One region of the Lysinibacillus sp. BSL11 genome, then DNA from elsewhere that is predicted to be linked to it. Evidence: riboswitches for the same ligand, from Rfam matches in the RefSeq annotation. Region 1 holds a riboswitch; the other holds the start of a gene.
What was found. A riboswitch is a leader RNA that binds a small molecule or an ion and turns the genes downstream of it on or off. The one in region 1 is predicted to bind cyclic di-GMP.
Positions count from the first base shown of each region.

Region 2: another riboswitch for cyclic di-GMP. It lies ahead of RCJ95_RS00420 (amidase); the one in region 1 lies ahead of RCJ95_RS18490 (methyl-accepting chemotaxis protein).

Region 1 is NZ_JAVGCX010000016.1:43,087-46,460, reverse strand. Features, by position in the region: gene RCJ95_RS18490 (methyl-accepting chemotaxis protein) at 1-1,151, opposite strand, end outside; cyclic di-GMP riboswitch class I at 1,257-1,342, opposite strand; gene RCJ95_RS18485 (hypothetical protein) at 1,537-1,731, opposite strand; gene RCJ95_RS18480 (DUF1456 family protein) at 1,863-2,357, opposite strand; gene RCJ95_RS18475 (alpha/beta-type small acid-soluble spore protein) at 2,543-2,746, shown strand; gene RCJ95_RS18470 (MFS transporter) at 2,817-3,374, opposite strand, start outside.
Region 2 is NZ_JAVGCX010000001.1:81,022-84,395, reverse strand. Features, by position in the region: gene RCJ95_RS00430 (M20/M25/M40 family metallo-hydrolase) at 1-470, shown strand, start outside; gene RCJ95_RS00425 (chemotaxis protein CheW) at 494-982, shown strand; cyclic di-GMP riboswitch class I at 1,121-1,211, shown strand; gene RCJ95_RS00420 (amidase) at 1,255-2,136, shown strand; gene nspC (carboxynorspermidine decarboxylase) at 2,182-3,321, opposite strand; gene RCJ95_RS00410 (saccharopine dehydrogenase family protein) at 3,318-3,374, opposite strand, start outside.

The DNA of each region.
Region 1 (3,374 bases):
CCATTAATGGTTGTCCCTATTTGTTCAACAGAATCATTAATTAACTCCATTTGAGCAATAACTTGTTGGACAACTTCATTGCCTCGTTCAGAAGCCTGTGATGCTGAAATAGAGGATTCCGCAGCTACATTTGCAGAATCAGCAATTTGCTGAATACCTGTTGCAGTTTCTTCCATAGCAGCGGCTGTTTCCTCTGTCATGGTCATCGAGGCCTCAGCATTTTGAGTAATTTGATTCATGTCTAGTGCAATATTTGTTGAGCTGTTATAAGTTTCACCAGCATGCACCGTTAATTGATTGGCTGCTGAAGAAACGTGATTGGATGTATTGCGTATGTTTAAAATAATATGTTGCAAATTAGCCACCATTGTACGAATGGATTCAGATAATTTACCAATTTCATCCTTCGATGTCTCTAAATCAACCTCTATTAATTCACCATTTGCCACTTGATTGGCAACGTTCACTACTTTTTTCAGTGGCTTTAATAGTCGATCTATAATTATGTAAACTAAAACTAATAAAATTAAAATGCCGATAATGGCAATGACAATTTGCTTAATCACACTTGTTTTAATAATCGTATTGATATAATCAGCAGAGTAATCAATCCCTAATAGGGCAATCAGTTGGCCATTATCATCTTTAATAGGACTAAAAACCGTTCTCCAAGAACCAAAAGGATCCTCGAAAATAGCAGTTACCTCTGTACTATTATTTTCAATAGCTAATTTTGCTGTTTCTACATGTTCATCCGCTAAATCAGTAAAAATTTCACCAGCTTCATATACTTCATTTAGATTAGAGGTATAGCCAATTGGATTGACGCCACCCTCATCCTTGACATCCCAAATATAACTCCAGCTCATAATACCTTGCTGGTCCTGAATCATATCAAGTTGCTTTTGGATCTTAGTAAACTTTGCGTTTGTTTCCCCTTTTTCGGACAGCAAATCTTTTACTTCATCACTGTCTAAGTTCATAGCTGTTAATAAACCAACACTTTTTAATTCTTGCTCCAAATCCACATTCATCCGATTATTCAATTCACTAATACTTTGCGTCGTAATAATAGCGATAAGCAGTAATACAACGATAGAGACTGTTAGTAAAAGCTTATTTTTTAATGATGTGTTTTTTAACAACGTCATTTCCCCTTTTCCTCCTTTGAACTTTACTTGCAAAAAAATGCCTATTTCAAAAGAAATAGGCATAAAAGAACAAAAACTAGAATGAGAATGATACAACTAGCACTCTTTTGCAACCCAGCCGTCATAGCATTTATTGCCTTAGACCTGTAGCTTTGCGTCTCTACTTTTCAGTAAATTTACCTATATTTCCCTACCAAAATTAACACAGTAGGTAAAAGTAGTCAATGCTCTCTAGTTAAAACATACATATTTTATACTAGCTGTTCCTTCATTATTAATTATAGAAATTTTATTCATCTATTGAACAAACTAAAAACAGCTACAACCTCAATTAGCGTTGTAGCTGTCAACTTTCATTTCACTTACCCCTAAGTGTTTGAATAAATTATACGTTTTGTGTGACAAGTAATACGGATGGTATAAAGGATAATGCAAACATAGCGATATACCATACGGAAGTACGACGTAATGAAAAGCGCACTTTTTTCCGTTCCGCATAAAAAATATCTAACATAACTGCAACAATAAAAGGCATTGTAATACATGCAATAGCTACTAATAAGATGTCAATATAAATCATACAAGCACCCCTTTGTCTGTGAACAATTTTCATCTTTTTTGTGAACATTTTGTGATAAATTTATTGTACACAATTTCGTCACAAATTGTCAACGAGTTTCAAAGAAAAAAATGGCACTTTATGATTGTGCATTATGCTCTATATTTATATGTTAAGCCCCTTAAAAAATTTCGTACGAATGAATCGCCACACTCTTTATAATTACGATGACTTGGATTTCTTAAAATAGCACCTAATTCACCTTTTGTTACTTTAATGCCTCCGTCATATAAAATTTCAAGCATCTCCTCAGTTGTTAAAGCTAAAGCAATTTTTACTTTCTTTAGTAGCATATTATTTGGGCTTTCTTTACCTGACACAGGTAACGGTCCAACAGCCTGTCCTTCCCTTGGTTTCTGAGGCCCGCGTTTAAAAGTAATTAATCCATTTAAAAATGCCTCTAACATTTTATTATTACATTTGATGTATTCTTCTGGCGCTTCTTCCTCATCATTAATCTTAATTAGCATATTTAATACTTCTTCCTTTGTATAATCCATGCCACCAAGTTTGAAAATTTCTACCATATCTACATTTTTTATATCGAACGCATAGCGTAAACGAATTAAGATATCATTATTCGTCATTATATGTTCCTCCTTTAATTAACCTTATATAGTAAAGAGCCAGGCTTAATTATAACAGAGAGTTTGCTGATTATTGCTAGCTTTCCACAAGTTGTTGTTGTTAGCAAATAGCGTGTGCATTTCCTACTTTTTAAATGTATGAAAAATTTAATCGCAACCATTCTAAGGTCAAGGAGGTGAGAACAATGGCTAACAATAACCGCAGTTCAAATAAACTTCTAGTACCTGGTGTACATGAGGCAGTCAATCAAATGAAATATGAAATTGCACAAGAGTTTGGCGTTCAGCTTGGGCCAGAAGCATCTTCTCGCGCAAATGGTTCCGTTGGAGGAGAGATTACAAAGCGCCTTGTTGAAATCGCTGAAAAACGTTCAAAAGGTTTATTATAATTAAATACTAATAAGAAAAGAACGAATCCCATTTGCAGAAGTGGAATTCGTTCTTTCGTGCTCGATAAAATTATGCTGTTTGCAATCCCTTACCTGAGCTCTTAAGCGTTAGCATGACGATAAAGGAAATACAATACAGCGCTGCTAAGTAAATCATAACGACAGTCATATCGTAGCTTTGTAAAATAAAGCCGACAAAGATTGGTGAGAATCCACCTATAGCTCGTCCAAAATTAAAAATGGTGTTTGTTGCTGTACTGCGAATTTGTACTGGATAAAAGCTACTAATTAATGCACCATACCCTGCAAACATTCCATTAGAAAAGAATCCTACAACCGCACCGCCTACTAATATCGCTACTGCACCTGTTGCAAACGAGTAAAGGAATACAGCACCTGCAGAGGCTACTAAGAAGATACCGAACGTTCGCTTTGCTCCAAAACGATCCATAAATCTACCAAATGTCAGCATTCCAATGATCATGCCAACTGCGGTACTAATTGTCCACAATGCTGAACTTGAAACCGATAAACCTTGCGATTTCTGTAACATCGAAGGTAGCCAAATCATCAGACCATTATAGCCTGCAATTTGAACAGTAGCCATTAGAATTAGGGAAAGTGTTGT
Region 2 (3,374 bases), on a different contig from region 1:
GTTTAGATGAAGAAACGACAGCGAATATTGGGCGTTTTGAAGGTGGACAAGCGACAAATATTGTTTGTGACGAAGTGACAATCCTTGCAGAAGCACGCTCTATAGACAAAACTAAATTGGATGCGCAAACAAAGCATATGCAAGATACGTTTGAACAAGTAGCTGCTTCGTTAGGCGCACGTGCAGAGGTAGAAGTGAAGCTAATGTATCCAGGCTTCCGTGTAACGGAATCTGATAAAGTAGTTCAGGTAGCTATGGCTGCTGCACGCAATATTGATCGTACACCGACACTAGGCATTTCTGGTGGAGGCTCAGATGCAAACGTCATCGCAGGCTTTGGCATTCCTACAGTTAATTTATCTGTTGGATACGAGGATATCCATACAACAAATGAAAAAATACCAGTAGAAGAACTTGAAAAATTAGCAGATTTACTAGTAGAAATCGTCAAAGAATCGGCGAAAAACTAACAGTCGAATAAGGATGTGACCCTATGGAAAGTGTCAAAGCAGTCGTTTTTGCTTGTGGGACAGAGGAGTATGCTGTGCCTGTGGAGCAAGCGATTTCAATTGAAAAATTAGAGCAAGTAACACCTATTCCTCATTTACCTAACTATCTTCTAGGCTTTACAAGAATTCGCGGTGAGCTTGTACCTGTTCTTGATTTTGAACGCATACTGTACAATCGTTCATCGAATACAGCAACCGCACGTATCATTGTGTTGAATACTGATGTGGTTAATTATGGATTACTTGTTACAGAAGCACGAGAAATTCTTGATTTCGATGAATCAGTACTTCAGCAATTGGGTCTAGTCAATTATAGTAAAACACGCTATTTTACTGCGGTAGCTAATCTTGAAAATCGTATGATAACATATGTTGATCCTAAAATACTGGTTAATTCATTAGAGGGCATTAGGGAAATTATCAATTATTTACACAAAATGATTGAAAATGAAAAGGAAAACGTAGAGGCTTAAGTACTCTACGTTTTTTTTATGTTTGAATAGTAAATTTAACCTGTATTTTGTCGTTTTTACCTGATCATACATGTGACAATTATGCATTCTACCTACAGACAAACCATTGCTAACCGCGTATGATAATGATTAAGAAAAAACTGAAAAAGGCAAACTTCATCGAAAGGGAGGGGCGCCAAGCCATGAGTCTAAACACTATAATTTAGTGCATGATTGTCAGGTTGCCAGGTTCTGTTCTAGGAGCCGTGGCGAGTAGAATGGAGTTAGTTCGTATGAAGAGACAATTAAAAGTATGGACCGCACTAATCGTCCTCATGATTAGTTCATTAGCTTTATCAAGTGGAAAGGTTGATGCAATGGCTATACAGGAAAAGGCTACGTGGCTGTGGGATACATCCCTTATCATGGATGATCAAGAAAAAATATTATTATTTTTAGAACATAACGATGTTAATAAAGTTTATCTGCAAATCGATCAAGGCATAGGGAGCGATGACTATAAGCGTTTTATTAGTAACGCTTCTCACAAAGGTATTCGCATTTATGCATTGGATGGTGCTGCAAGCTGGGTTTCAGCTGAGGGTAGTCGAAGCCAAGACGAATTGTTTAATTGGTTACATACATATAATGATAATTCAACTGAATCTGAGCAATTTTCTGGGGTTCACCTTGATGTAGAGCCTTATTTAAATAGTGGATGGAGCTTACATCAAGCACAAACGATAAAAACCTATCAAACACTAATAATGAAAGCAAGTGAGAAGGCAAGTCAGTTACAACTTACTTTAGAAGTAGATATGCCATTTTGGTTTGATGAAGTTCAGTATAATAACGAATTTGGAAAAGGGTTATTAGCTGATTGGGTCATTGACCATGTGGATAGTGTGACGATCATGGCCTATCGTGATGCTGCAAAAGATATTATCTCTATTGTAGAACATGAAATCGCTTATGCTTCCACTGTGAATAAATCAATTGTAATTGGTGTAGAAACAGGCGCTTCAGAGGAAGGGGAAAATATTACTTTTTATGATAATGGAGAAGCCTTTATGAATGAACAGCTTATACTTGTTCAGCAACATTTTTCAAATAACGATGCTTTTCATGGAGTAGCCATTCATTATGTGGAAAATTGGATGACCATGCGTCCATAAAAAAAGTCCTTCCAGTGTTAAACTGGAAGGGCTTTTCTATTGGTATTAGGACAGTCGACCGCTGTAGTCCTCGAATTTAAATTCGCGAATGACTTTAATACCTTCTTCATCATTATAAGAAACGATAGATGGTAAGTTGACACCGTTAAACATATGGTTTTTCACCATAGAATAATGAGCCATATCTGTGAATACAAGACGATCACCTGGTTTTAATGGCTGTTCAAACGAATAATCGCCAATCACATCACCAGCTAGACATGTTAGTCCGCCTAAGCGATATGTGTGTGCTAATTCACCTGCTTGTCCAGAACCAATAATCATTGGACGGTAAGGCATTTCAAGTACATCAGGCATGTGACATGTTGCAGATGTATCTAAAATAGCAAGATCCATCCCGTTTTCTTGAATATCAAGCACCGTTGCTACTAAATAGCCTGTATTAAGGGCTACTGCTTCACCTGGCTCAAGATAAACAAGCAGGTTATACTTTTCTTGAATATAATTAATGATGTTCACAAGTTTTTCTACATCATAATCATCACGTGTAATATGGTGACCGCCACCGAAGTTTAACCATTTCATTTTGTGTAAAACATCACCAAATTTTTCCTCAACTACTTCAATAATACGCTCTAATGTATCCGAATTTTGTTCACACATCGCATGGAAGTGTAAGCCATCGATACCGTCAAGCTGTGATTTATCAAAGTTAGCCAATGTTGTACCAAGGCGAGAGTTTGTGTAGCAAGGATCGTAAAGCGCTGTTTCAATTTCAGAGTATTCAGGATTCACGCGAATACCACATTCAATTGTTTTACCAGTAGATTTCACTTTATCCTTGAACTGAGCCCATTGGTTAAATGAGTTAAATACGATGTGATCCACATAGCCTAGAAGCTCGTCCATTTCATGCTCAATATAAGCAGGTGCATAAACGTGAACTTCTTTGCCCATTTTTTCGTAGCCAAGACGTCCCTCATGCAGTGAGCTAGCTGTAATGCCTGCTAAATATTCCCCTACTAGTGGGAATGTTGAATGCATAGAGAAGCCTTTAAGGGCTAATAAAATGCGGCAGCCTGTTCGATCTTGAATTGATTTTAAAAGCTCAAGATTCTTTGTTAATAATCGCTCATCCACTACATAAGAAGGGGATGGAACTTTTGAAAAATCAATTGGTTTCATCGGCTTAATTCCTTTGCATCTAAATCAAGGTCTAATAGTTCTGGGTTATGGCT